2 linked regions of the Variovorax paradoxus genome follow. The protein of the gene in region 1 binds, or shares a complex with, the protein of each later gene. Links are inferred from orthologs where the notes say so. Each region holds a gene or a part of one and is shown on either strand. Other genes may lie near its edges.

What was found.
Region 2: the proteins of eno (region 1) and AACL56_RS10010 are in contact, whole or in part, in a solved structure (PDB 2FYM), measured with the Escherichia coli proteins. The link is inferred for Variovorax paradoxus from one-to-one orthologs.

The regions. Positions count from the first base shown.
Region 1 is NZ_LR743507.1:2,758,290-2,771,910, reverse strand. Bases 829-3,760 are described here. They hold eno (phosphopyruvate hydratase), read left to right. Parts: upstream 829-1,618; coding sequence 1,619-2,902; downstream 2,903-3,760. Other genes in these bases: pnuC (nicotinamide riboside transporter PnuC), read left to right, coding at 3,368-3,760; ftsB (cell division protein FtsB), read left to right, coding at 2,924-3,202; AACL56_RS12645 (DUF1330 domain-containing protein), read left to right, coding at 1,273-1,560; AACL56_RS12650 (CTP synthase), read left to right, coding at 829-1,276. Outside these bases: more of AACL56_RS12650, read left to right, coding at 1-828; more of pnuC, read left to right, coding at 3,761-3,985; AACL56_RS12625 (ATP-binding protein), read left to right, coding at 3,982-4,656; AACL56_RS12620 (hypothetical protein), read left to right, coding at 4,698-5,663; AACL56_RS12615 (Hsp33 family molecular chaperone HslO), read right to left, coding at 5,699-6,697; AACL56_RS12610 (gamma carbonic anhydrase family protein), read right to left, coding at 6,735-7,259; AACL56_RS12605 (ferritin-like domain-containing protein), read left to right, coding at 7,310-8,137; AACL56_RS12600 (MaoC family dehydratase), read right to left, coding at 8,146-8,592; AACL56_RS12595 (thiolase family protein), read right to left, coding at 8,631-9,764; AACL56_RS12590 (TetR/AcrR family transcriptional regulator), read right to left, coding at 9,857-10,435; AACL56_RS12585 (Bug family tripartite tricarboxylate transporter substrate binding protein), read right to left, coding at 10,480-11,472; AACL56_RS12580 (Bug family tripartite tricarboxylate transporter substrate binding protein), read right to left, coding at 11,495-12,475; AACL56_RS12575 (DUF72 domain-containing protein), read right to left, coding at 12,472-12,735; site-specific tyrosine recombinase XerD, read right to left, coding at 13,231-13,621. UniProt on the Escherichia coli protein: Catalyzes the reversible conversion of 2-phosphoglycerate (2-PG) into phosphoenolpyruvate (PEP). It is essential for the degradation of carbohydrates via glycolysis.
Region 2 is NZ_LR743507.1:2,229,965-2,244,416, reverse strand. Bases 6,460-10,222 are described here. They hold AACL56_RS10010 (Rne/Rng family ribonuclease), read left to right. Parts: upstream 6,460-6,800; coding sequence 6,801-10,022; downstream 10,023-10,222. Outside these bases: AACL56_RS10050 (YceD family protein), read right to left, coding at 1-475; AACL56_RS10045 (Maf family protein), read left to right, coding at 556-1,137; AACL56_RS10040 (SAM-dependent methyltransferase), read left to right, coding at 1,134-1,904; AACL56_RS10035 (MFS transporter), read left to right, coding at 1,907-3,058; AACL56_RS10030 (S49 family peptidase), read right to left, coding at 3,069-4,085; AACL56_RS10025 (Rieske (2Fe-2S) protein), read right to left, coding at 4,087-4,455; AACL56_RS10020 (HAD family hydrolase), read right to left, coding at 4,474-5,145; AACL56_RS10015 (RluA family pseudouridine synthase), read right to left, coding at 5,138-6,238; AACL56_RS10005 (heme biosynthesis protein HemY), read right to left, coding at 10,420-11,703; AACL56_RS10000 (uroporphyrinogen-III C-methyltransferase), read right to left, coding at 11,710-12,804; AACL56_RS09995 (uroporphyrinogen-III synthase), read right to left, coding at 12,801-13,574; hemC (hydroxymethylbilane synthase), read right to left, coding at 13,591-14,452. UniProt on the Escherichia coli protein: Endoribonuclease that plays a central role in RNA processing and decay. Required for the maturation of 5S and 16S rRNAs and the majority of tRNAs. Also involved in the degradation of most mRNAs.

The sequences.
Region 1 (13,621 bases):
GCACGAGGTTGACGTGGCCATCGTCGAGATCGGCGGCACGGTGGGCGACATCGAGTCGCTGCCCTTCCTCGAAGCCGTGCGCCAGATGAGCCTGCGCATGGGTCCGAACAACTCCGCCTTTGTGCACCTGAGCTACGTGCCCTGGATCGCCGCCGCCGGCGAACTCAAGACCAAGCCCACCCAGCACACCGCGCAGAAGCTGCGCGAGATCGGCATCCAGGCCGACGCGCTGCTGTGCCGCGCCGACCGCCCGATCCCCGACGACGAGCGCGCCAAGATCTCGCTGTTCTCCAACGTGCCCGAATGGGGCGTGATCTCCATGTGGGACGTGGACACCATCTACAAGGTGCCCCGCATGCTGCACGAGCAGGGCCTCGACGGCCTCATCTGCGACAAGCTGCGCATCAACACGCCGCCTGCCAAGCTGCAGCGCTGGGACGAGCTGGTGTACGAGGTCGAGCATCCGCAAAAGGAAGTGTCGATCGCCATGGTCGGCAAGTACGTCGACCTGTCGGACAGCTACAAGTCGCTGAACGAAGCACTGCGCCACGCCGGCATGAAGAACCATGCCCGCGTGAAGATCGACTACATCGATTCCGAGACCATCTCGGCGCAGGACGTTTCGCGCCTGGCCAAGTACGACGCCATCCTGGTGCCCGGCGGCTTCGGCCAGCGCGGCGTCGAAGGCAAGATCTCGGCCGCCCGCTTCGCCCGCGAAGGCAAGGTGCCCTACCTCGGCATCTGCCTGGGCATGCAGGTCGCCACCATCGAGTACGCCCGGCATGTGGCCGGACTGAAGAACGCCAACAGCACCGAGTTCGACCCCGAGACGCCCACCCCCGTGATCGCGCTGATCACCGAGTGGAAGGATGCCGACGGCACCGTGAAGACGCGGGACGAGAAGTCCGACCTCGGCGGCACCATGCGCCTGGGCGCGCAAAGCTCCGACGTGTCTCCCGGCACGCTGGCGCACAGCATCTACGGCGACGTGGTCACCGAGCGCCACCGCCACCGCTACGAAGCCAACGTGAACTACCTCGACCAGCTGCGCAGTGCCGGCCTCGTGATCTCGGCGCTCACCCAGCGCGAGCATCTGACCGAGATCGTCGAGCTGCCGCAGAACGTGCACCCGTGGTTCATGGGCGTGCAGTTCCACCCCGAGTTCAAGTCGACCCCGTGGGGCGGCCACCCGCTGTTCAATGCGTTCATCAAGGCCGCGCTCGACCACAAGGAAAAGGGTACGGGCAACACCAAGGCATTGAAGGCGGTCGCATGAGCGGCTACGTCATCGCTCACGTCGAGGTGACCAACCCGACGCAGTACGAGGAATACAAGAAGTGGTCGAGCGCCGCCATGCAGGCGCACGGCGCCGAGGTGTGCGTGCGCGGCGGCCAGGTGCAGCCGCTCGAGGGCGACTGGAAGCCCACCCGCGTGGTCGTGCTCAAGTTCGCGAGCTTCGAGCAGGCCAAGGCCTTCTACGAGACGCCCGAATACCTCAAGGCTCGCGAAGCGCGTGCCGGCGCCGCGATCATGAACATGATCGCCGTCGAAGGGCTCTGAGCCCCCTGCCCCATTTTTTATTCATCCGCCAAAGAGAACCGAAAGAGAAAGACAAAAGATGAGTGCAATCGTTGACATCGTCGGCCGCGAAATTCTCGACAGCCGAGGCAATCCCACCGTCGAGTGCGACGTGCTGCTCGAGTCGGGCACCATGGGCCGCGCGGCCGTGCCTTCGGGTGCGTCGACCGGCTCGCGCGAAGCCATCGAGCTGCGCGACGGCGACAAGGGCCGCTACCTCGGCAAGGGCGTGCTGAAGGCCGTCGAGAACATCAACACCGAGATCTCGGAAGCCGTGCTCGGCCTGGATGCCAGCGAGCAGGCCTTCCTCGATCGCACGATGATCGACCTGGACGGCACCGACAACAAGGGCCGCCTGGGCGCCAACGCCACCCTCGCCGTCTCGATGGCCGTGGCCCGCGCCGCCGCCGAGGAATCGGGCCTGCCGCTGTACCGCTACTTCGGCGGCATGGGCGGCATGCAGCTGCCGGTGCCGATGATGAACGTCATCAACGGCGGCGCACACGCCAACAACAGCCTGGACCTGCAGGAATTCATGATCATCCCCGTGGGCGCCAAGAGCTTCCGCGAGGCCGTGCGCTACGGCGCCGAAGTGTTCCACGCGCTCAAGAAGATCCTGGGCGACCGCGGCATCAGCACCGCGGTGGGCGACGAAGGCGGCTTCGCTCCCAGTGTCGAGAGCCACGAGGCGGCCATCCAGCTGATCCTGGAAGCCATCGACAAGGCCGGCTACACCGCCGGCGAACAGATCGCCCTGGGCCTGGACTGTGCGGCCAGCGAGTTCTACAAGGACGGCAACTACGTGCTGTCCGGCGAGAACCTCACACTGTCGGCCGGCAACTGGGCCGACATGCTGGCGACCTGGGTCGACAAGTACCCGATCATCAGCATCGAGGACGGCATGCACGAAGGCGACTGGGACGGCTGGAAGCTGCTCACCGACCGCCTGGGCAAGCGCGTGCAGCTGGTGGGCGACGACCTGTTCGTCACGAACACCAAGATCCTGCAGGAAGGCATCGACAAGGGCATCGCCAACTCGATCCTGATCAAGATCAACCAGATCGGCACGCTGACCGAGACCTTCGCCGCCATCGAGATGGCGAAGCGCGCGGGCTACACCGCCGTCATTTCGCACCGTTCGGGCGAAACCGAGGACAGCACCATCGCCGACATCGCCGTGGGCACCAACGCCGGCCAGATCAAGACCGGCTCGCTGTCGCGTTCGGACCGCATCGCCAAGTACAACCAGCTGCTGCGCATCGAAGAAGACCTCGGCGACATCGCCGTGTACCCCGGCCGCGGCGCGTTCTACAACCTGAAGTAACGCGCGTCGAACGCCCGCGTCATGCGCGCCCGTCTCGTTCCACCGATCATCCTGCTGCTCCTGCTGGCCATCCTGCAGTGGCAGTTGTGGAACGGGCGCGGCAGCGTGCGCGACGTGGCACAGCTGCGGACCAAGCTGGCCGACCAGAAGGATGCCAACGCCAAGGCCGCGCTGACCAACGAGCGCCTGACTTCCGAGGTCAACGACCTCAAGGACGGCCTCGAGATGGTCGAGGAACGCGCCCGCGCGGAGCTCGGCATGGTCAAGCCGAACGAAGTGTTCGTGCAGATCGCTCATTAGGATGACCCCCCGTCTTCGCGCACTTCGTGTCGCTTCGCCAACCCCCTTGCAGGGGGCGATGCCTGCAGCCCGGCAACGCCGGTTCTGCGGTGTCCCACGAACAGACTGCGGCGGTGCCCTCCGGGGGCGAGTCTGATCCTGGAACTTCTCTCGGCCCCGGCATTCCTGCTCTGGGGCTCTCCTGTGAGCTGGCTCGAATTCGTCGCCGCGCTGCTGGCGCTCGCCATGGTCGGCTGCAACATGCGCGAGATCCACTGGGGATGGCCGCTGGCCATCGTCAGCTCGCTGCTCTATGTGGCGGTGTTCGCCAAGGCGCGCATCTATGGCGATGCCTCGCTCCAAGTCTTCTTTGCCTGCGTCGCCCTGTGGGGCTGGGCGCAATGGCTTCGCGGCCATCGCGCCGATGGCAGCGCGCTGCAGGTCAGCCGGCTCTCGCCGCGCGGCCTTGCACTCACGCTGGCAGCCTGCGCCTTCGCATGGCCGGCCGTCGCTCTCTTCCTGCGGCGCTTCACCGACACCGACGTGCCGTGGTGGGACGGTTTCGCCACCGGGCTGAGCCTGGTCGGGCAGTTCCTGCTCGGGCGCAAGTTCATCGAAAACTGGTTGATCTGGCTGGCGGTGAACGTGGTGAGCGTGAGCCTCTTCATCCACAAGGGCCTGTGGCTCACGGTAGGCCTGTACGCGGTGTTCGCGGTGCTGAGCGTCGCGGGCTACCTGGCTTGGCGGCAGCGCATGCCGAAGCCGGCGGATGCGTCCGATGCGGCCAAGGCGGTGCGCGCATGACGCCCACCCTGCCCACCGGCTGCGTGATCGCGCTCGTGGGCGCCGAGAGCACCGGCAAGACCGAGCTCGCGCGCGCCATCGCGCAACGCCTGCAGGACCGCGGCACACCGGCCACGTTGGTGAGCGAGTACCTGCGCGAATGGTGCGAGCGAGAACGCCGTACGCCGCGTCCCGACGAACAGCAGGCCATCGCCGACGAGCAGACCCGCCGCATCGACGCCGCAGCGCGCTCGGGCGTGGTGGTGGCCGACACCACCGCGCTGATGACCGCGGTCTACAGCGAGCAGCTCTTCGCCGACACCTCGCTCTACGACGACGCGCTGGCCGCGCAACGCCGCTACGCCATCACGTTGCTGACCGCGCTCGACCTGCCCTGGGTGGCCGACGACATGCGCGACGGCCCGCACGCACGCCAGCCGACCGACACGCTGCTGCGCGCCGCACTCACTGGCGCCAGGCTCTCGTACGCCGTGGTGCACGGCACCGGCGGCGAACGCCTGGCCAGCGCCTGGAACGCCATCAATTCCATCGCGAGCAACGAAGGCCGCACGCGCGGCTCGCGCGGCCTGTCCGAATTGAAGCCCGTCTCGTGGTCATGGCCTTGCGAGAAATGCTCCGATCCGGAATGCGAACATAAGCTCTTCAGCGACCTGATCGCGCGCCGCGACTAGCGGCCAGCGCGCCCCGTCGCTTCCCCTTCACCGGAGACCCGATGCCCCTGCCGACCGTCGCACTGCTTCCTGCCGCCTTCGCCGCCCTGCTGCTCGCCGCCGCGCCTGCCTTTGCGGCCCCCGTGGCCGCCACCGTCGAGAACGGCACCACCACCACGGCGTGCGCCGAGGAGGACAACGTCTCGCTGACCCTGCGCGGCGACGGCATCCGCCACATGCGCATCGAAGCCCTGCAGCCCGACTACCTCGACAAGATCGGCAACGACGTCACCAAGCCCGACTTCTCGGATTGCAACTTCGACGGCGGCGAGCACCCGACCGATCCGGCGCACCGCTTCCGCAAGCGCACCGTGGTGCTGATGGACAACGCGCAGTGGCGCATCGTCGGCATGACGCTGCCGACCTTCTGGCGCCCGCAGCGCGTGCCGGTGCAGGTCGGCAAGCGCAAGGACCGAGGCTTCCATCTGCTGCAGGTATTCAGGAAGGAGAACGGCAAGACGCTCGAGGCGATCGTGCTCTATCCGTCCGACGGCTACTGGCGCCTCAAGCCGCTGCCCGATGCGCGCTTCGGCGACGGCGTGTACGGCTCGTCCTTTTTGCTCGGTCCGGTCGAGGCGGCTGCGCGGCCCGTGGTGAACATCGCGTCGATCCGCATCGTGCCGCGTCCGCTGGCGATCCACGTGCGCTTCACGGATGGCGGCAGCGCAGTGGCGCGCGTCGACGAGATCAGCCGCCAGCGCACCGCGCTCGACGTGACGCTTTCCAAGCCCACCACCGGTGCGCAGCCCTTCGCGGTGCTGCGCTCGATGTACGTGACGCCCGACAACGCCGACGTGAGCGAGGTGCGTTGGCAGGTGTCGCCGCAGGCCGCACAGCAGGTGCTGCCGCTGCCCGAGGTGAAGTCGCTGCAGGCCACGCAGGTGCGCTTCGGCCGCAGCCTGCCGTCGAAGCACAACACCAGCGCGCCGGACATCGCGTTCAGCGGGTTCGACGACGCTGCCCGCTAGCAGCGGCAAGCTGCGCGCGAGCGCAGCGCCCGCCCTTACTGAACGACCGGGCTGCCCGGAATCTGGTCGCCCAGCGGCGTGAACAGCTGCGCCGCATCGACTGCGTCGAAGCGGTACTGCTTGCCGCAGAAATCGCAGCCGACCTCGATGTCGCCGCGCTCGGCGAGGATGCTCTCCGCTTCTTCCACGCCGAGGCCGCGGATCATCTGCGCCACGCGCTCGCGTCCGCAGGTGCAGGCGAAGTGCGGCCCTGCCGCACCGGTCTGCGGCTCGAAGCGCAGCAGCTTCTCTTCCCAGAACAGGCGACGCAGGATGGTCTCGACGTCGAGCGTCAGCAGCTCATCGCGCTTCAGGCTCGATGCGAGGATCGAGATGCGGTTGTAGTCCTCGTTGCGGCCGATCTGGTCTTCATTGGCCTGGTCGTGGTCCTTGTCCGCCGTGCCTTCGAGATTGCCCTCGCCCTTCACCGGCAGGCGCTGGATCAGCAGCCCTGCGGCCACCTTGTCGTCGGCGGCCAGCACCAGCGTGGTGTCGAGCTGCTCGCTCTGCAGCATGTAGTGCTGGAGCACGTCGCTGAGCTTGCCGAGCTTCTCGCCGTTGTCGCCGAAGAGCGGCACCACGCCCTGGTACGGCGTCGTGCCCGGCAGCTTGTCCTTGGGGTCGAGCGTGATGGCGCAGCGGCCCTTGTTGTTCACGTTGACCATGTCGGGCAGGCGTGCGTCGGCCGGCAGGTCGCCGATGACCTTGGCCGTGGCGCGCAGGCTCAGGTCAGGCTTGGCCTCGGCCACCGCCACCTTCACCGGACCGTCGCCGAAGATCTGCAGGATCAGCGCGCCGTTGAACTTGATGTTGGCCTGCATCAGCGTGGCCGCGGCCGTCATCTCGCCGAGCAGTTCGGCCACGGGCGGCGGGTAGGCGCCGGTGGCGGTGTTTGAGGCGCGCCGAGCAAGGATCTCCTGCCACGCATCCGTCAGGCGCACGATCATGCCGCGCACCGGCAGGCCATCGAACAGGAATTTGTGCAGCTCGCTCACAACGTTTTCTTTCTTCAGGTGCCTGCAGCGCCGGGGCTCAGGCGATCTTCTTGAGGCCCTTCGCGAAGCGATGGGCGTTTTCCACATAGTGCTCCGCACTCTGGCGAAGGCGGGCGGCCGCTGCGTCGTCGAGGGTGCGCACCACCTTGGCCGGCGAGCCGATGATGAGGGAGTTGTCGGGAAACTCCTTGCCCTCTGTCACGACGCTGCCGGCGCCAACGATCGAATTGCGGCCGATCTTCGCGTTATTCAAGACCACCGCCTGGATGCCGATCAGCGAGTTGTCGCCCACGGTGCAGCCGTGCAGCATCACCTGGTGGCCCACGGTGACGTTCTCGCCGATGGTCAGCGGGCAGCCGACGTCGGCGTGCAGCACCGAGAGGTCCTGGATGTTGCTGTTGCGACCGATGCTCAGCGTCTCGGTGTCGCCGCGCAGCACGGCGCCGAACCACACGCTGGCGTTCTCCGCCAGCCTGACGTTGCCCATGACCTGCGCGCTGTCGGCCACCCAGGCACCTTCACCCAGCTGCGGGGCCACACCGTCGAGTTCGTAGAGCGCCATTGTTCTTGTCTCCGGAAATGTCAAAGAAGGTCAAAACTAGAATTGTAGGGATGCACCCCCGTTTGAGCGCGCTTGCCGCGCTGCGCCTGACAGATCCAGATGAAAAAGTGGCCGCCACGCGCGCTGCTGCTGCGCAAGGCGCTACCGATTCCATAGCAATCGATCCCATTCGCACGCCAGGCGACGACACCGGCGTTCCGGGCCGCCCCGACAGGCCGCTGCGCGTGGCCGCGACCGCGGTGCAGAAGCGCTCGCCGTTCACGCCGGAAGGCCGCGCCGCGCTGATCCATTCGATCTGCCACATCGAGTTCAACGCGATCAATCTCGCGCTCGACGCGGTATGGCGCTACGACGGCATGCCCGAGGCCTACTACCGCGACTGGCTGCGCGTGGCCGACGAGGAAGCGCTGCATTTCACGCTGCTGCACGCGCACCTGCAGGACATGGGCTGGCGCTACGGCGACTTCCCCGGCCACGACGGCCTGTGGAACATGTGCGAGAAGACCAAGGACGACGTGCTCGCGCGCATGGCGCTGGTGCCGCGCACGCTCGAGGCGCGCGGGCTCGATGCCACGCCGTTGATCCAGGGCAAGCTCAAGCGCGTGAACACACCGGATGCGCTGCGCGCGGTCGAGATCCTGGACATCATCCTGCGCGACGAAGTCGGCCATGTCGCCATCGGCAACCATTGGTACCGATGGCTGTGCGACGGCGCGGGGCTCGATGCCGAGGCGACCTATCCCACCCTGGTGGCGCGCTATGACGCGCCCCGCCACAAGCCGCCGTTCAACTTCGAGGCGCGCGGCCGCGCGGGCTTCAGCGCGGAGGAATTGCGCCAGCTCGCAGCCACGCAGGCTGCCCCTGCGGACAAAGGCTGAAGCGCCCCCTAAGCGGGCCGTGCGTGCACCACCAGCTTCGGCGAGAAGTACTGGAGCACCTCGCCGCGCTGGTTGCGCGTCTGGCAGCGCATCGTCACCATCGCCCGGCCGGGCTTGGAGCGCGACGGCGTGATGTCGATCACCTCGGCCACCACGTGCAGCACGTCGCCGGGCCGCGTCGGCTTGGGCCATTGCAGTTCCCCGCCCGAACCGATGATGCCGTCGGCCAGCGGAATGCCGCTTTCCACCAGCAGCTTCATGGTGAGCGCGGCCGTGTGCCAGCCGCTCGCCGCGAGGCCCGCGAAGAAGGTGCCTTCGGCCGCTTCCTCGTCGGTGTGGAAGGGCTGAGGATCGAACTGCTGCGCGAAGGCCTTGATCTGCGCCGCGTCGAGCGCGTGTTCGGCGCTCTGGAAACGGTCGCCGACCTTCAGGTCTTCGAGGTACAGCTTGGCCATGGGGGTCTCCTTGTTGTGACGAGCGCCATTCTCGGGCGTCAGACGCGCTCGAGGATCGTCGCGATGCCCTGCCCGCCGCCGATGCACTGGGTGGCCAGCGCATAGCGGCCGTTCTCGCGCGCCAGCAGCGACGCCGCCTTGCCGGTGATGCGCGCGCCGGTCGCGCCCAGCGGGTGGCCGATCGAGAGGCCGCCGCCGTCGAGGTTGATCTTCGCGGGATCGAGCCCGAGGTCGCGGATGCAGGCCAGCGCCTGCGACGAGAAGGCCTCGTTGATCTCGATCACGTCGAGGTCGGCCGCGCTCAGGCCGGCGCGCGCCAGCGCCTTGCGGGTCGCGGGAATCGGGCCGATGCCCATGATGGCCGGGTCGACGCCGACGGTCGCGAACGACCTGATGCGCGCCAGCGCCTTCAGGCCGTGCTTCGCGGCGAACGCATCGCTGGTCACCAGCACCGCGGCCGCGCCGTCGGTCAACGGCGACGAGGTGCCTGCCGTGACCACGCCATCGGGGCGGAAGGCGGGCTTCAGGTTGGCCAGCGCCTCGGCCGAGGTGGTCGGGCGGATGCAGCCGTCGGCATCGACGATGTCACCCGAGGCGAGGCGCACCGGCACGATCTCGCCGGCCAGCCGGCCTTGCGCGCGTGCCTCCGCCGCCTTGCGGTGCGACTCGACGGCCAGCGCCTCCTGGTCGGCGCGGCTCACGTTCCAGCGTTGCGCCACGTTCTCGGCCGTCTCGCCCATCGAGATGTAGGCGTCGGTGGTCTCCTTGAGCTCGGGATTCGGCGAGAAGTTGAAGCCGCCCTGCGGCACCATCGACATCGACTCCACGCCAACGCACAGGAAGGCCTCGCCCATCCCTGCCTCGATCTGCGCGGCGGCGATGTGCACGGCCTGCATCGACGAACCGCAGAAGCGGTTGACCGTCATCCCGCCCACCTCGTGCGGCAGGCCGGCCAGCAGCCCGACGATGCGCGCGAGGTTGTTGCCCTGCGAGGCCTCGGGGTAGGCACAGCCCAGGATGATGTCCTCGAGCAGCGCGGGGTCGAGGTCGGTACGCTGCAGCAGCCCGCGCACCACGCCGGCGGCGAGCGTGTCGGGACGGACTTCGGCAAGGGCGCCCTTCTTCGCGAAGTGGAAGGGAGAACGGGCGTAGGCGGAAATGACGGCTTTCATGGAAGACTCCAACAGGTTGACTACCATCCAATCGGTAGGCTGAAACGGCAAAAAATAGGCACGCCGCGGCGTGCCCGTGTCCGGCCCGGCATTCAGCCGGGCAATGAACTCCTCAGTTGCGCGACGGCTTCGTCGAAGTCGTCCACACGGCCCGTCATGCGCGCCGAAAGCAGCGCGCCCTGACAGACGGAAAACACATAGGCGGCGAGCGCCGCAACCGACGTGCCCTTCCCGGGCACGGGCATCAGCGCACCCAGAACGCCGGTGAGCCACGTTACCTGCGTGTTGCGCAATTCCCGCACGGCCTGGCGCAGGTCGTCGTTGATGACGTCCCAGCCCGGCGTGAGCGCGCCCGCGGGGCACATGCCCGAACCGGCTCTCAAGGTGTTGCGGTACATGCGGAAATACGATTCGAGCGCGTCCTTCGGCTCGCGCGAACGGGCGGCATCCCAGTCCTTGAAGCCTTGCGTGGCCGCGTGAATCACCGCAATGCCCAGCGCCTCCTTGGTCGGGAAGTGGTGGTACAGGCTGGCCTTGCGGATGCCGACGGCGTCGGCCACGTCCTGGAAGCTGAAGCCCAGGTACGAGCGCGTCTCGATGAAGCTGCGCGCCACCGCGAGGATCTGCTCGCGGGTGTTGCCTGGGGCCAGGGATGCGGTCGTGCTGGACATCTACCTACTATAAGGTAGGCAAATTCGAACCGCAAGCCTCAGGGTCAATCGGCCTTGATGCCCGCCGCCTTGACGATCCGGCCATTGGCCTCGAACTCGCTCGCGATCTCCTTCGCGAACGCTTCCGAGGTGCCGCCGGTGGGAACGTTGTCGGTGGCGGTGAGCTTGGCGCGCAGTTCTGGGCTTGCGAGCGCCTTGTTGATCTCGGCGTTGTAGCGCGCGACCAGCGCCGCCGGCGTGGCGGCTGGCGCGAACACGCCGAACAGCGAATTGATGTTGGCCGCCTTGTAGCCCAGCTCGCCCAGCGTGGGCACCTGCGGCAGGCTTTCGAGCCGCGCCGGCGCGCCCACGGCCAGCGGGCGCAGCTTGCCCGACTGGATGTGCGACGACAGCGTCGGGCTGGCGTTGGTCGACAGGATCTCGAACTGCCCGCCGATCGCATCGTTGAGCTGCTGGCCGCCGCCCTTGTAGGGTACGTGCGTGATGTCCACGCCGGCCGCCGCATGCAGCTGCTCGAGCACGATGTGGCCAAGCGAGGCCGAGCCCGAGGTGGCCCAGCGCACTGCGCCAGGGCGCGCCTTGGCGTCTTCGATCAGCGCCTTGAAGTCCTTCGCCTTGCTGGCCGGCGTGGCGATCAGCAGCACGGGCGAATACATCACGCTGGCCACCGGCGTCACGTCCTTCATCGGGTCGAAGGGCAGCTTGCCGAGGTGCGGGCTCAGCACCAGCGGGCTGATGGCCGAGAAGCCCAGCGTCGCGCCGTCGGGTGCGGCCTTGGCGACGGCGTCCATGCCGATGGCCCCGCTGGCGCCCGCGCGGTTGTCCACGATCACCGTGGTGCCCAGTTGCGCGGCGAGCCGGTCGCCCAGTGCGCGCGCGACCACGTCGCTGACGCCGCCTGCAGGGTAGGCGACGATGAGCCGCACGGTCTTGGGAACGGCCTGCGCATGGGCGCCGGATGCGGCGCACAGCGCGGCGGTGGCCAGGAGCCGGGTCGCCAGGCGGCGCGAGGGCTTCGAGGAAGCGAGGAAATTCATGTCTGTCGGTTACCTGTTTGCATCAGTCCAGCTGCAGCTTGCGCTCGCGAATCAGCCTGGACCACTTCTCATTGTCCGCCTTGACGAAAGCCGCGAACTCGGCCGGGCCGAGCGAGTGCACTTCGGCGCCGGCGGTGGCGAACTTCGCCTTCACGTCGGGTAGCGCGAGCGCCCTGGCGAGTTCGGCCGCCAGCCTGTCGACGACGTCCTTCGGCATGTTGGCCGGCCCCACCAGGCCCTGGAATCCGACCGACTCCATGCCCGCCAGGCCCAGTTCCTTCACCGTCGGCACGTCGGGCAGTTGCGGATCGCGCACCGGTCCGGTGACGGCCAGCGCCTTCAGCTTGCCGCCCTTGACCTGCGGCAGCAGCACGCTGCCCGCGTCGATGAGGATCTGCGTCTGCCCGCCGATCAGGTCCTGCACCGCGGGCGCGCTGCCCTTGTACGGCACGTGCGTCATGTCGAGGCCGGTGACCTGGTTCATCAGCTCGCCGTTGAGGTGCGTCGAAGTGCCGTTGCCGCCCGAGGCGAAATTGACCTTGCCGGGCTGGCCCTTGGCCCAGGCCACAAACTCCTTGAGGTTCTTCGCCGGATGATCGGGCCGCGTCACCGCGATGTAGCTGCCCTGGCTGATCTGGCCGATGTAGGTGAACTGCCTGATCGGGTCGTACGGCGGCTTGCTCTGCAGGTAGGGCGCGATGGCGAACGGCCCGGTGTTGGCGAGCAGCAGCGTGTAGCCGTCGGCGGGCTGGCGCGTGAGTTCGGTGGCGGCGATCATGCCGCTCGCGCCCGGCTTGTAGTCGACCACCAGCTGCTGCTTGAGCGCTTCCTGCAGCGGCACCTGCACTGTGCGCGCGGCGAAGTCGATGCCGCCGCCGGGCGGATAGCCGACGATCAGGCGGATGGGCTTGGCACTGGGGAAACCCTGGGCAGCCACGAGGCCTGCGGCCGCAGCCAGCGCGACGCCCGCGCAGATTCTGGTGATGTTGAAGTTGATGTTCATGTTGTGTCTCCTCGGATCGGCTTTCGATTCTGCAGCAGGCGGCGCAGCGTCAGCGCGTTGCCGGCCGCTTCGCCTCCGGCCGTGTTGTCCAGGATGCACCAGCACCGCGCGCCCTCCTCCCTCGCAAGACGCAGCCGCAGCGCGAGCCGCGCAAGCAATGCGTCGTCGTAGGCCGACCAATAGCGCCGCGGCGAACCGTGCAGGCGCAGATAGACGAGCCCGGACCACCCGCCGGGCGCGGCGGCCTCGTCGAACAGCACCGGGTCCGCCAGCACGCGCCCACCTCGAAGCGCGCGAGCATCGCGTCGGCCTGCGGCACGAACCAGCTGCGGTGGCGCGGCTCGAGCGCAACAGCGCCCGCATGGCGTTGCCTCAGATCCGAAAGAAAGCGCCCGGCCGCGTCGGCATCGAACGCCAGACTCGGCGGCAACTGCACCACGAGGCAGCCGAGTCTGTCGCCCAGCCCGCCGGCCTGTGCAAGGAATGAATCGAGAGGCGGCATGGCATCGACCAGCCGGCGCTCGTGCGTCACTGTCTTCGGCAGCTTGACCGCGAAGCGGAACGACGCGGGCGTGCCGGCCGCCCACCGTTCGTAGGTCTCGCGCCGGTGCGGCCGATGGAACGATGTGTCGATCTCGACGGCGTCGAAGACCTGCGCGTACCGCTCGAGGTGCGAGCCCTCGGGCGGGAACTCGTTCCACAGCGCACGCGGCAGGCTCCAGCCGGCGCAGCCGATGCGCCACGGCGTCAGGTGCTCATCCGCGAGGATGGTGGCTGGCATGCAGCTGTTTCAGGCGCTCGCGCGCCACGTGCGTGTAGATGGTGGTGGTCGAGATGTCGGCGTGACCCAGCAGCAGTTGCACCGCACGCAGGTCGACGCCGTGGTTCAGCAGGTGCGTGGCGAAGGCGTGGCGCAGCGTGTGCGGCGACAGCGGCACATGGATGCCGGCAGTGGCCGCGTGCTTCTTCACGATGATCCAGAACATCACGCGCGTCATTCCCGCGCCGCGCGCGGTCACGAACAGGTCGGGCGTCTGCTGGCCGTCGAGGATGGCGGGACGCGAGTCGTCGATGTAGCGCTCGATCCAGCGCCGCGCCTCCCCGCCGAAGGGCACCAGCCGCTCCTTGTTGCCCTTGCCCAGCACA
Region 2 (14,452 bases), 530 kb from region 1 along the record:
AGTCTTCGTCGCTGGAGGAAAGGCGCACGGGCGCAGGACAAATGTCGTGGACCGGCATGACGGGGATTTCCATCAGAAGCTCGTCCTCGATCAGCGTGCGCAGGTCGAAATCACGGCTGACGACGAGCAGGTCTTCGTCCGCCTCCTCATCTTCCGCCTCGGCGGTCGCCTCGTCGGCCACGAAACGGAACCAGCGGTCCACCGAAAGCAGCGTTTCCACGGGCGCCAGGCAACGCTGGCAAACCAGCGGCACGGTGGCTTCGGCTTCAAGATGCATCCAGGGCGTGGGCTTGCCGTCTGCGCCTGGGCGCTCTTCCCCGCTGGCCTCCCACCGGACCACCGCCTCGGGGGCCGGGGCAGCCAGTTCGGCGACCAGGCGCTCATAGTCAGGGACCGGGTCTGCGGCATCCAGGGTGGCAGCGGCGGCCGTGAAGGCCGGCACATTGAGCCGTTCGGGGGCAAATTCTCTCTTCATCCGCACCAGTCTATCGCGCCTGCTCACTCGCGTGCGTCGGGCGTGCCTCAGGGTCTTGGAGGCTCACGCACAATCTCCTCATGCAACGCACAGTGATCCTTGCCTCGACCTCGCGCTACCGCCAAGAACTGCTCAACCGCCTCAGACTGCCCTTCGACGTGCACTCGCCCGAAGTGGACGAAACACCGCTTCCCGGAGAAACACCGCGCGACCTGGCTCTGAGGCTGGCGCTCGAAAAGGCCAACGCCGTGGCCACGCGCTTTCCGCAAGCCGTGGTCATCGGCTCGGACCAGGTGGCAGACCTGGCCGGCGAAGCGCTCGGCAAGCCCGGCGACCATGTCCGCGCCACCGCCCAGTTGCGCCGCATGAGCGGCCAGACGCTGATCTTCCAGACGGCCGTGGCCGTCGTCTGCCACGCTTCCGGCTTCGTCCAGCGCGACATCGCGCCTGTGCGCGTGGTTTTTCGCGACCTCAGCGACACGGCGATCGAGCAATACCTGCAGGCCGAACAGCCCTACGACTGCGCCGGCAGTGCCAAGAGCGAAGGCCTCGGCATCGCATTGCTGGACGCAATCGACAGCGATGACCCGACAGCGCTCGTCGGCCTGCCGTTGATCCGCACCTGCCAGATGCTGCGCGCTGCAGGAGTCGAACTGCTGTGACAACACCCAAAGGCAAGCTCTATCTCGTTCCGGCGCCGCTCGACTTCGGTTGCGAAGTGCAGGCTCCGCTGCAGGACGCCCTGCCGCTCGGCACGCTGCAGCTCGCGGCAGGCATCACGCACTGGATCTGCGAGAACGCGAAGTCAGCGCGCGCCTATCTCAAGCGCATCGACGCCATTGCGCCTCTCGCAGCACCCCTGCAGGCGCAAGACATCCAGGAACTGCCGCGCGAAGTGCACAAGAAGGGCGACCATGCCGGCCAGTTCGACGCCCGCCCGCTGCTGGCTGCCGCGCTGGAGGGTCACGACATCGGCCTGCTGAGCGAGGCAGGCATGCCGGCCGTGGCCGACCCAGGTTCTTCGGTCGCACGCGCCGCACACGATCTGGGCCTCACCGTGGTGCCCCTCACCGGCCCGGTGTCGTTGCTGCTGGCGCTGGCTGCGAGTGGCCTGAATGGCCAGAACTTCGCCTTCGTAGGCTACCTGCCGCAGGATGCCGGCGAGCGCCAGGTGCGCATCCGCGAGCTCGAAGCACTGGCGCTCAAGTCGGGCCAGACACAGCTGTTCATCGAAACGCCCTATCGCAACGCCTCGCTGCTGCAGGCGCTCCTGCAGACTTTGCAGCACAACACCCGGCTTGCCGTGGCGCGCGGATTGACGCTGGCCACGGCGCAGGTGCGCAGCGAAACGGTCAAGTCCTGGCGCGCCGCGAAGCCGCAAGCCACCACGGACGAACGCCTGCCCGCCGTGTTCGCGATCGGCCGTTGACCATGGTGGCCGTCACCCCGGGCGCACGCTGGGCGTCGCGTGCGCAGTTCTTTTCCGCCGGCTTCATCTTCGCGACCTGGGGCGTGCACGTGCCCACGGTCAAGGCGCACTACGGCATCGATGAAGCGCAACTCGGGCTGGCCATGCTCGCGGCCGGTGCGGGCGCGATGATCGGCTTGACCAGCGCGGGCCGCTGGATCGGCCGCCACGGTCCGCGCCGCACGGCCGGCATCTGCGGCTGCATCTACGCGCTGCTGCTGGCCGGACTGATCGCCATGCCGGGTTACTTTGCGCTGCTGCTCCTGCTGGCCGCCTTCGGCCTGGTAACCAGCGTGTTCGACGTGTCCATCAACACAGAAGCCGCGCAGCTCGAATTGCACGGCGGCACGCCACTCATGAGCGGAATGCACGGCATGTTCAGCCTGGGCGGCATGGCAGGCGCCGCCAGCGGCAGTGCCGCACTGGCGGCCGGCCTGGGCGCGCAGGCGCACCTGCTGATCGTTGCCGCAGCCATGATGGCGTTGGTGGCGGCGGCCACGCGGCACATGCTGCCCCGACCGGCCACCAGCGGCGCAGCCGAAGCCGACCACGGTTTCCTGCTGCCGCGCGGCACGCTCGCCGTGCTGGGCGTGCTCGCCGCGCTGGGCCTGATCGCCGAAGGCGCAATCTACGACTGGAGCGTGCTCTACATGCAGCAGGAGATCGGCAGTCCGCAGCAGCAGGCCGCGCTGGCCTATGCAAGCTTCTCGGCTGCCATGGCAGCAGCGCGGTTCGGCGGCGATGCGATGCGCGCCCGTTTCTCGCCTGCCACGCTGCTGCTCGGAAGCGGATTGCTGGCCGCGGCGGCCATGGCCCTGGTGCTGATCACCAACCTGTCCTGGCTGGCGCTGGTCGGTTTTGCGGGCGTGGGCGTGGGTTTCGCGAACGTGGTGCCGATCCTGTTCTCGGCTTCGGCGAAAGTGCCGGGGGTCGAGCCTGCGCGCGGCATCGCCTCGGTGTCGGCCGTGGCCTATCTGGGATTCATGGCAGGCCCGGCGGCCATTGGCTTGCTCGCGCGGGCAACGTCGCTGACGGCCGCGCTCTATGTGGTCGTGGTTTTCGCTGCAGCGCTGGCGGCATCGGCGCGCTACACCGCCCGCAGCGAAACCAGGTAGGCGAATCGGGTCAGCGCAGCGCCGGCGCGGTGTGCATCAGGCGCACGGTGGTCTCGGCCATTGCAGCGCCGAACTTCTTTGCCAGCTTCTCGGCCACGTTGTCACGACGGGTGTAGTCGATGACTTCCTCGGCCTTGATGACCTCGCGGGCCACGTAGTCGACATTGCCCAGCTGATCCGCCAGGCCGTATTCAACGGCCTGCTCGCCGCTCCAGAACAGGCCGCTGAACAGGCCAGGCGTGTCGAGCTTCAGGCGATCGCCGCGTCCAGTCTTCACCACGTTGATGAACTGGGCGTGGATCTGGTTCAGCATGGTCTGTGCATGGGCGCGCTGAGCGTCGCTCATCGGACTGAACGGATCGAGGAAGCCCTTGTTCTCGCCGGCAGTGAGCAAGCGGCGCTCGACGCCGACCTTCTCCATCACGCCGGTGAAGCCGAAGCCATCCATCAGAACGCCGATGCTGCCGACGATGCTGGCCTTGTCGACGTAGATCTTGTCCGCCGCTGCAGCGATGTAGTAAGCCGCCGACGCGCAGGTCTCCTCGACCACGGCATAGACCGGCTTCTTGTACTTGGCCTTCAGGCGCTTGATCTCGTCGTTGATGATGCCGGCCTGCACCGGGCTGCCGCCAGGCGAGTTGATCAGCAGCACCACGCCCTTGGCGCCCTCGTCCTCGAACGCGGTCTTCATGGCGGCCACGACGAATTCGGCGCTGGCGTCGCCGCCATTGGCGATCTCGCCCTTGATCTCGACGACGGCCGTGTGGGCCGTGGTCTTGGCGGTGCTCGGCGTGCTGCGCGAAAGCGCGAGCCAGGCCAGGAAGATGAAGAACGCCAGCCAGGACAGGCGCACGAAGGTCTTCCAGCGGCGCGTGGCCTTCTGTTCGTTCAGCGAGGCGAAAGCAAGCTTCTCGAGGGTGGCGCGTTCCCAACCGGGACGCTGCGTGGGATCTTTGGCCATGTTATTGGGAGGAGCCGGCTCAAATGGTTCGAACCCCGCGGGTTCCGTTCGGTTCGGGTCGGTCATGTCAGAAGGTCAGGGGATGAAGGTTCCAGTCAGTATGCCAGTGCACTACGCCGTCATGCTCGCTCAAGGCGATCTTCACGAGGCCGCCGCGGCACGGGCCGCCCGCGCATTCGCCGGTGTCGGGCCTGTAGACCGCGCCATGCGTCGCGCACAGCAGCCACTGGCCGGTGTCGTCGAAGAACCGGTCGGGCTGGAAGTCCATCTCCATCGCCACATGGCTGCAGCGATTGAGAAATGCATGCGGCAGGCCTTCGAAGCGAATCGCGAAGGCGCGGCAGGTCTCGCCGCCATGGACCACGTCGAATGGAACGGCCAAGCCGCCTTCGACCAGATCCGACGCGTTGCACAAGGGGATGCGTTCTTCACTCATGGCAACACAAGTCCGGCTTCAGGCGTTGCCGAGGAGCCACGCCTTGAGATCGGCCACCGAATGCGCGATGTGCAGCGGTTTGAACTCGTCGAAGCTGGCGGGCTCGTGGGCGCCGTAGCTCACCCCCACACAGGCGGCGCCGGCATTCTGCGCGAGCTGCAGGTCGTGCGTGGTGTCGCCGATCATCAGCGTGCGTTCGGGTGTCACGTCGAGTTCTTCCATCAGCTCGAGCAGCATGCGCGGATGCGGCTTGCCGAAGGTTTCGTCGGCCGTGCGCGAGGCGTCGAAGCGGTCGCGCAGCGCCACCGACCTGAGCGCCTCATTCAGGCCGCGGCGCGACTTGCCGGTGGCAACCGCCAGCCTGTGGCCTCGCGCACGCAGGGCATCGAGCATCGGCAACACGCCGTCGAACAGCACCAGGTCATCCTGGTGCTGCAGGTAGTGGTAGCGGTAGCGCGCGCCGAGCTCGGGATACTTTTCCTTCGGCACGTCGGGCGCGGCACGCGCCAACGCCTCGGCCAGTCCGAGGCCGATCACCCAGGCAGCGTCGTTCTCGCTCGGCTTGGCGCCGCCGACGTCGACCACCGCAGCCTGGATGCAGCGCACGATCAGGCGCGTGGAGTCGTAGAGGGTGCCGTCCCAGTCGAAGGCGATCAGGTCGAAGTTGAGGGGTCTGGATGATTCAGTCATGGGACGTGGGAGTGGGGTGTTGGGCCATGGCCTCGAGGGCAGCGGGCGACATCAGCACGCGCAGCTCGGGCGGCAGGTCGGCCTGCAGCGCCACGCGGTCGCCGCTGGCCGGATGGTTGAACTGCAGCCGCCAGGCATGCAGGAACATGCGCTTGAGGCCAAGCTTCTGCAGTGTGCGCTGGCGCTCGGATTCGCCGTACTTGTCGTCGCCCGCGATCGGGTGCCCGGCCGAGGCGAGGTGCACGCGGATCTGGTGCGTGCGACCGGTCTTGATGGTCACGGCCAGCAATGACAGCGGCGTGGCGTCGCCCGGCATCGCGAGCCGTGCCAGCACGCGAACCAGCGTGACGGCACGCATGGCGTCCGGGTGGTCCTTGGCGACCACGCGCACGCGGCGCTCGCCGGCACCCGCTCCGGAGCCGTCGGGCAACAGGTATTTGGCCAGCGGCGCATCGAGCACCTTCCTGTTGGCGGGCCAGTCGCCCTCGACGAGTGCCAGATAGGTCTTGCCGGTTTCGCGCTCCCGGAACTGGTCCTGCAACGCGACCAGCGCACTGCGCTTCTTGGCCACCAGCAGGATGCCGGAGGTCTCCCGGTCGAGCCGATGCACCAGTTCCAGGAACCTGGCGCCGGGCCGCGCGGTGCGCAATTGCTCGATCACGCCGAAGCTCACGCCGCTGCCGCCGTGGACAGCCACGCCGGCGGGCTTGTCGATGGCCAGCACGGCGTCGTCTTCCAGCAATACCGGGAATTCGCGTGCCGGCGCGGGCGGGGCGGCGCCCTCTTCCGCCCGCGGCGACAGCCGGATCGGCGGCAGCCGCAGCACGTCGCCTGCCTCGATGCGGGTTTCAGCCTGCACGCGGCCCTTGTTGATGCGGACCTCGCCCGAACGAATGATCCGGTAGACGTGCGTCTTCGGCACGCCTTTCAGATGGCGGAAAAGGAAGTTGTCGAGCCGCTGCCCTACGGATTCGGCGTCGACCGTGAGAAATCGGATGGCCGAATGCGGCGCGGCGTCATCGGCCGGGGCTTTTCGGTCTGCGGGATTTCGAGCAGCCGCGGGGCCTTGCTTCGCACCTATAATGTTTTTCACCAGCGCGGTCATGTAAGTGCTTGATTAGACAGAAGTTTAGTCCACTGCCATCAAATACCCAGGGCGGCGCTGCGAGGTCGATGCCGCTTTGGCGCTCAGCTGCAAACCCCGCGCAATTGCGCAAAGTGGCAGAGCAGGCGCCCAAGTCAAGCCGACACCCACGAAACACCGATACGGAATACCCAGCCTGCAGCTGACCAAGCTGCAGGCGGATCGAAGCGAGTCCCTTGTTGTGTTGATGCTGCTGATTCAACTTTGCCTGCGCTGGCCCACCTGGTTTCGACCAGTGGCCGCAGGCATCGAACGATCGGTAGCGCGCGCCACCCTTGCGCAACCGGCTATCAAAAAGATAGCTACCCAACACCGAATCTGGCTCGCGCCCATCCACGCGCCCCCACCCCGGCTGTCTGCTTGAGCTAACGCTCGAGAGGCCTGCACGCGCTCGGCGCGGCAGCGACAGCATCCGGGGCCCAAGCGGCAATTCCCTGGTTTCGCGGGCGTCGTCCGTGCATCGTTGGCCCATCAAGGGCCGGTAGAACGATACATATAAGGACAACGCATCATGAAGCGGATGCTGATCAATGCCACGCAGGCCGAAGAACGCCGCCTGGCCATCGTCGACGGGCAGAAACTGCTCGACTACGAAATCGAAATCGAAGGGCGCGAACAGCGCAAGGGCAACATCTACAAAGCGGTCGTGACGCGCGTCGAGCCTTCGCTCGAAGCCTGTTTCGTCGACTACGGCGAAGACCGCCACGGCTTCCTGCCGTTCAAGGAAATCTCCAAGCAGTACTTCGCCGAGGGCGTGTCTGCCAGCCAGGCCCGCATCCAGGACGCGATCCGCGAAGGCCAGGAACTGACCGTCCAGGTCGAGAAAGAAGAACGCGGCAACAAGGGCGCCGCCCTCACCACCTTCATCTCTCTCGCGGGCCGCTACGTCGTGCTGATGCCGAACAACCCCCGTGGCGGTGGCGTGTCACGCCGCATCGAGGGCGACGACCGCGCCGAACTCAAGGAGGCGATGGACCAGCTCGAGTACCCGAAGGGCATGAGCATCATCGCGCGCACCGCCGGCATCGGCCGCTCGGCGCCCGAACTCCAGTGGGACCTGAACTACCTGCTCAAGCTCTGGAGCGCCATCGACGGTGCGGCCAAGGGCGGCAAGGGCGCGTTCCTGATCTACCAGGAATCCTCGCTCGTCATCCGCGCGATCCGTGACTATTTCAATCACGACATCGGCGACATCCTGATCGACACCGACGACATCTACGACCAGGCGCAGCAGTTCATGGCGCACGTCATGCCCGAGCATGCCGCCCGCGTGAAGCGTTACCGCGATGACGCGGCCCTGTTCAGCCGTTTCCAGATCGAGCACCAGATCGAGTCGGCCTACGCCCGCACCGTGCAGCTGCCTTCGGGCGGCGCCATCGTGATCGACCACACCGAAGCGCTGGTCTCGGTCGACGTCAACTCCGCCCGCGCCATCAAGGGCGGCGACATCGAAGAAACCGCCACCCGCACCAACCTCGAAGCCGCCGACGAAGTGGCCCGCCAGATGCGCCTGCGCGACCTGGGCGGCCTGATCGTCATCGACTTCATCGACATGGACGAGTCGAAGAACCGCCGCGAAGTCGAAAGCCGCTTGCGCGACGCGCTGCGCCAGGACCGCGCCCGCGTGCAGTTCGGCTCGATCAGCAAGTTCGGCCTGATGGAAATGAGCCGCCAGCGCCTGAAGCCGGCGCTGAGCGAAGGTTCGTCGATCCCCTGCCCCCGTTGCGGCGGCTCGGGCCACATCCGCGACACCGAATCGAGCGCGCTGCAGATCCTGCGCATCATTCAGGAAGAGTCCATGAAGGACAACACGGCCGCCGTGCATGTGCAGGTGCCTGTGGAAGTCGCTTCGTTCCTGCTGAACGAAAAGCGCCCCGAGATCGCCAAGATCGAGCTCAAGCAGCGCGTCACCGTGCTCATGGTGCCGAACAAGACGCTCGAAACGCCGAACTACAAGCTCGAGCGCCTGAAGCACGACGACCCGCGCCTCGACCACATCGAAGCCAGCTACAAGATGGCCGACGAGATCGAGGATCCGACCTCGGTCACGCGCCGTTCGCAGGAGCCCACCAACAAGCAGACCCCGGTCATCAAGGGCGTGTTGCCCGACGCGCCCGCGCCTGTGGTGCCGCCCAAGCCCGAAGCGGTGCGCCCTCCGGTGGCGGCACCTGCACCGGTCGCACCGCCTGTGGTGGCCGCGCCCGTGCCGGCACAGACTGGCTTCGTCGGCTGGATCAAGAAGCTGTTCGGCGCTGCGCCGGAACCCGTGGCAGCGCCCGCACCGGCGCCTTCCGCGATTCCGGTCGAGGCACCGAAGCCTCGACGCGACGGCCGCCCTGGCCGTGACGGCGAGGCACGCGGCGGACGCGACGGCGAACAGCGCCGCGGCGGCCGCAACGGTGAAGGTCGCGGAGAAGGCCGCGGCGAGAACGGCGGCCGCTCGGGCGGACGCGACGGCGAACAACGCCGCGGCGGCCGTGGCGGTGAACGCCGCGAAGGTCGCGAGGGCCGTGAAGGGCGCGAAGGCCGCAACGGCGAACTGCGCGCCGACGGCACCAGCCAACCTCGCGATCAGCGCGAACCTCGTGAGCCGCGTGAAGCCCGCGCACCGCGCGACGGCGAACAACGCCGCAACGGTCGCGGCGAGCGTCGCGAAGGCGAAGGCCGCGAGGCCCGCAACCTGCCGACGGAGGCCCTCGATGGCAACGCCAACCTCGAAGCCCAGCAACTGGTGCCCGGCGCCGCGCAGGGCGAAGAAGGCAGCACCGGCGAACGCGCACCGCGTCCCCGCCGTGAACGTGGCGAGCGCGGCGACCGTGCGGAACGTGGTGAACGTGCCGAGCGCGGGGAACGCAACGACCGCGTCGAACGCAGCGCCGAAGGTGGCGAAGGCGCCGCCCAGGGCGAGCGCCAACCCCGCAACGGTCGTGAAGGACGCGAGCCGCGCGAAGGTCGCGGCGACGAGCAGCGTGCACCGCGTGGCGACCGCAACGACGGCCGCCGCGAGCGTCGCAACGACGCGCCGCAGCTGAACGGCGACGCTGAAGTGGCAGCCGCCGCCGATGCCGAGCAGCAAGGCAGCGAAGCCCTCGACGGCAGCAACGAGCAGGCACCGCGCCGCGAAGGCGACGAACGCCGCGGTCGTTCGCGTGACCGCTATGGCCGCGACCGCCGCGAACGCGGCCCGCGCGACGGCAGCGATGCCGCCACCGCCGAAGCGCCTGTCGCCACGGAGGCAATCGCCGAAAGCCAGCAGGCCCTGCCGCTCGCATCGGAGCGCGTCGAAACGTTCCAGGCTGTCGAAGCCATCGCCGCGGAAGTTCGCGAGCCGGCGCCGCAGCAGCAACCGCGTGCCGAGCGCCCTGCGCCGGTCGCGGCTGCCACCGCGCCGATCGTGGTCGAAAGCGCCAAGGCCCCTGCCGCCGCGCCCGCCGCCAATGGCCGCGCGTTGCCCAAGGTGCAGCCCTTCGAGCTGCCGCTGGCCGAACTCGCGCAGATCGCCGAAGGTTCGGGCCTGCAGTGGGTCAATTCCGACGCAGAACGCATCGAGCAGGCACGCGCCGCAATTGCCGCCGAACCGAAGCCGGTGCATGTGCCCCGCGAGCGCCCGCCGGTGGTGGTACTCGACGAAGGCCCGCTGGTGCTGGTCGAAACGCGCCGCGACCTCGGTTCGATGTCGCTGCCGTTCGAGCAGGCTGCTCCTGACGCTACAGCGCAGCAACGCACGCTCTGAGCGACACCCGCTCGCAAATGAAAGACGGCGCCGATGGCGCCGTTTTTTTATGCTTGCCCCGGATCAGGCCTCAGTCACGGGCTCGTCGCCGGCAGACCTGGCTTCTTCGGCCGTGGCACGTTGGGCGAACACCGCGGCGCGCTGGGCCCTGATGGTGTTGCAAGCCAGCACGGCTGGCGCTTCGCAGGATTTGAGCCGGCTTGCCGCATCGATGCCAAGGGCACCCTGATCAGAGCTCGGCGCGACTGCGTGTCCAGGGTGTGTCGGCCTCCGGACGCCAGCCGGCATCAGCCGATCGATCTACGGCGGCGACAACCCGCCAGCGTCGAGGACGTCATGCAAGAAGGTCCGTATAGCCTATAGGCCGGCCGACCGGCCCCATTGCCAGCGAAGAAGCTCAGCCGTGCTCGACCTGCGCAGCGCGCTTCCAGGCTTCGGCGGCCTGGGTGGCATCGTTGCGGTCTTCGGCGAGCTGGGCCAATGCCAGCCAGGCGCGGCGGTACAGCTCGGTGTCCTGCAGCCCCAGCCCGGCCTGCATCAGCAGTTGCTGGGCCTTGCCCCAGAGCTGGCGCTTCATGCAGGCCATGCCCGCGAGGTACTGCAGGTTGGGGTCGCGAGGGTTGTTGCGCTGCGCGCTTTCGATGCGGGCGAGCCAATCGGCATCGACCGAGTCGAGCCCCGCCTCGAGAGCCCGTGCGAGCTTCACACGCAGCCCGTCACCGAGGCCGCGCGGGTTGGCCACCATGCGCTCCCAGGCCGGCAGCAGCCAGCCGCGTGCGAGTGCCAGGTCGCCACGCAGCGCGACCATGCGTTGCGCAGCATGGATAGCCACCTCGGGCATCTCGCGCTCGCTCGCGTCAAGTTCGGTCCAGGCGCGCAGCAGCTGTGCCGGGTCGTGCGCGCCGGACAGCAGCTCCGTTGCGAGGCCGCGCACGATGCTTTGTGCCGCAGCCTCGGAGAAGGCACGGTGCTTGGCCAGCAGCCGTGCGGTTTCGAGCGCTTCGAGCGTGCGGCGGTCCTGGCGGGCAGCCTTCAGGCGCAAGCGCAGGGCCAGCGTGCGGCGCTGCGCGCCCTGCGGCAGTTCTTCGAGCCTCGCCAGCGCGGCGGCGGCATCGCGGTCCTCGAGGGCCCAGCGCGCGGCACGCAACTGCACGCCTTCGCGGGTCTCGGGGCTGGCGAGCACGGCCCGGTCGACGCTTTCGTTGAGAGCCTGCTGCAGATGGGCGTCGCGTGCAGGCTTGTCCTGCAAGGCCTGCGCGCTTTCGGCGGCCAGCAGGTGCGACAGCACGCGCACCTGCTGCGCCTGCGGCAGGCTGGCACCCAGCGCGGCCAGGGTCTTTTCCTGTGTGAGCGCTGCCAAGGCGGCCTTGCGGGCACGAGAAAAGCGGCCGGAGATGAGCTGCACCATCGCGTCGAGCACCGACGCGTGCAGCGTGCGCTCCTTCTGCTGCAGCCGCCATTGGCGCGCCTGCTTCGGCAGCGAGAACAGCGCCGCCAACGCGCGCAGAGCGGCATGCAGCAGCACGAAGGCCACCAGCAGGATCACCAGCACGAGGTTGAGCGACAGGTCTACGCGCCAAGGCGGCCAGAACACGGTGATCGTGCCCTGGTTGTTGCCTGCAAAAAGTGCAACGGCCGCGGCGACGGCGAACAGTGCGAGGAGCCAGATTGCTGCGCGCATTCCCGGTCAGCGTCCTGCAGCCGCGGTAGCGAGCGCGGTAAGGGTGTCATCGATGCGCACCGGCTCGGTCGTCTTCAGCTGCGACTGCAGCTGCTGCAGCAGCGTCGCGGCCGCCTGCGTGCGGCGGGAAGCGGGGTCGAAGTAGCGATTGAGCGAGGCGGTCACCTGGGAAAGTTCGATGCGCGTGGCTTCCATCTGCCGCGACAGCAGGGACAGGCGTGCGTTGAGCAGCTTGAGCTTGAGGTTCTCGCGCAGGAAGTACGACTGCTCCGGCGCCAGCAGGATGGCCTCAGGACTCTGGATGCGGCCCACGCGCAGCAGCGAACGCAGTTCGCCGCGCACTGTCAGCAACACGCGCTGCCACCACGGCGCGTCGGCAGGAATCGGTTCGGCCTGCCAGCCGTTGGTGCCGGTGCCGCGCACCGTGACGGCATTGAGCGTGGGAAGGTCGTCCACGCCGCGCATCAGTTCGTCGAGCTTCTGCAATGCGTCGGCGTTGTCGGTGCTGGCGCTGCTGCGCAGGCGATCGGCGTCGCGCTGCATGGCGCGCTGCAAGGGCGCAAGCCGCGGCTGCGCCGCCCGTGCGATGCGCTGGTCGCCGGCCTTGAGTGCGGCCAGCAGCGGCTCCACACTGCCGGTGACCTGGGCCTGCTGCAGCGCCAGGCGCACGGCCGAGTCGATGTCGACCACGAGGTTCTCGTCGCGCGAACGCGAGAGGCTTTGAATGAGTTCCTCGAGCTGCGAGCGTTGCAGCGCGACCTCGGCCACGCGCGTTTCGACCAGCGCGACCCGCGCCGAAGCATCGCGCACCGTGTCGCTGGCCTGGCGAGCCAGCGTACGGGCTTCCATCGACTGGGCAATGGCATCGGCGCTCTGGCGCGCCAACTGCTCCTTCATGCCGCTGACCTTCTGCCACAGCGCAATCGCCATCAGCAATGCAGCGAGTGCGACGAGGGCCACGAGGCCGTACGCGAGGCGCGACAGGATCAGCGCGCCGGCGGCCTGTGCCGCCGGTGTCTGGTGCGGCGCCAGGGTGGCGGGCACCGGCGGCGTGGCGGCAGGGGGAGAAGAAAAATCGTCTGACGGGGACGCGGCGCTCATGCCAGCGATTCTATCGACGCGACCAGTGCGTCCCGCAGCGGTGTGCATACACACAACGCCCCGAAACCCGCGGCCCGCGCGGCTTCGCCGATGCGTGCGTGGGTGGCGACGGCGCTCGCGGCATGCCAGTTGGTGCCGGGCATCGCACGCTGCAGGTTGCCGATGGCCTCCGAACTGCTGAAGAGCCAGATCGCACGGCCCGCGGCGCCTTCGGCGGCGAGACGCCGCTGCGCCTCGTCCAGCGAGGGCGCCAGGCGCCGGTACGCGACCACGGTATCGCGCAAGCCGCCCGCGGCATCGATCTCCCGGGCAAGCCAGTCGCGGCCCGCGGGGTGACCGGCTTCGTCGCCGCCTCGCGCGATCAGCACGCGCGTGCCGGCCGACACCTGCGGCTGCACGCGTTCCCACAGCGCCTCGGAATCGAAGCGGGTGGCTTCGGGCGGCGGCGCATCGATCAACCCGTCGGGGATGCCCGCGCGATGCAGGGCACGCCCGGTGCCAGGGCCCGTCGCCCAGAAACGGCAGCCCGCCAATGAAACGCCGTCGTCCTTATGGGCGAAGAAATGTTCGACCGCCGTGGCACTCACGAACATCAGGGCGGCGTAGCCGGAGAGCTGCATCCACGCTTTCTTCAAGGGCGCGGCGTCGATCACGGGTTCGATCACGATCAGCGGCAGTGCCACCGCATCGAGCCCGGCGGCGCGCAGGTCGGCAACCCAGTGCGCGGCCTCGCGCGCCGGCCGCGTGACGATGACGGGGCGGGTGGTCATGCGATGACCACGGGCGTCAGCGCGCTCCGGCGTCGCGCAGCAGCGCCGCGGCGCGCCGGCCGAGCGCGTCGGCCTCGGCGAAGCCGGCGCCGGGCGCCAGCGCATGCACCTTCACCAGGGGCTCGTTGCCTTCGGGGTCGCCCTCGGCGAAGCCGGCGCCGGGCGCCAGCGCATGCACCTTCACCAGGGGCTCGTTGCCTTCGGGGTCGCCCCAGGCTGCATCGATGCGCAATGCGCCGTCGGCCTGCCAGCGTGCATGGGCCGCCAGCGGCATCGAGCAGCTGCCGCCCATCGCCCGGCTCACGGCACGCTCGGCGCTGGTCGAGAGCCAGTCGCCTTCGTGGGCGAGCGACTTCAGCAGCTCGAGGAGTTCGGTGCGGTCCGCGCGCACTTCGATGCCCAATGCGCCCTGGCCTGCGGCCGGCAGCATCGTGTCGGGGTCGAAGGCCACGCGGATGCGGCTTTCGAGCCCCAGCCGCTTGAGCCCCGCCGCGGCCAGCACGATGGCGTCGTACTGGCCTTCGTCGAGCTTGCGCAGCCGGGTGTCGAGGTTGCCGCGCAGCGGTTCGATGCGCAGGTCCGGCCGCAGCGCGCGCAGCAGCACCACGCGGCGAAGGCTGGAGGTGCCGACCACCGCGCCCTGCGGCAGTTCGTCGATGGAGGCATGGCGGTTGGAGACCAGCGCGTCGCGCGGATCTTCGCGCTCGAGCACGCAGGCCAGCGCGAAGCCTTCGGGCAGGTCCATCGGCACGTCCTTGAGCGAATGGACCGCGATGTCGGCGCGCCCTTCTTCGAGCGCGAGTTCGAGCTCCTTCACGAAGAGCCCCTTGCCGCCGACCTTGCTGAGCGACCGGTCGAGGATCTGGTCGCCGGTGGTC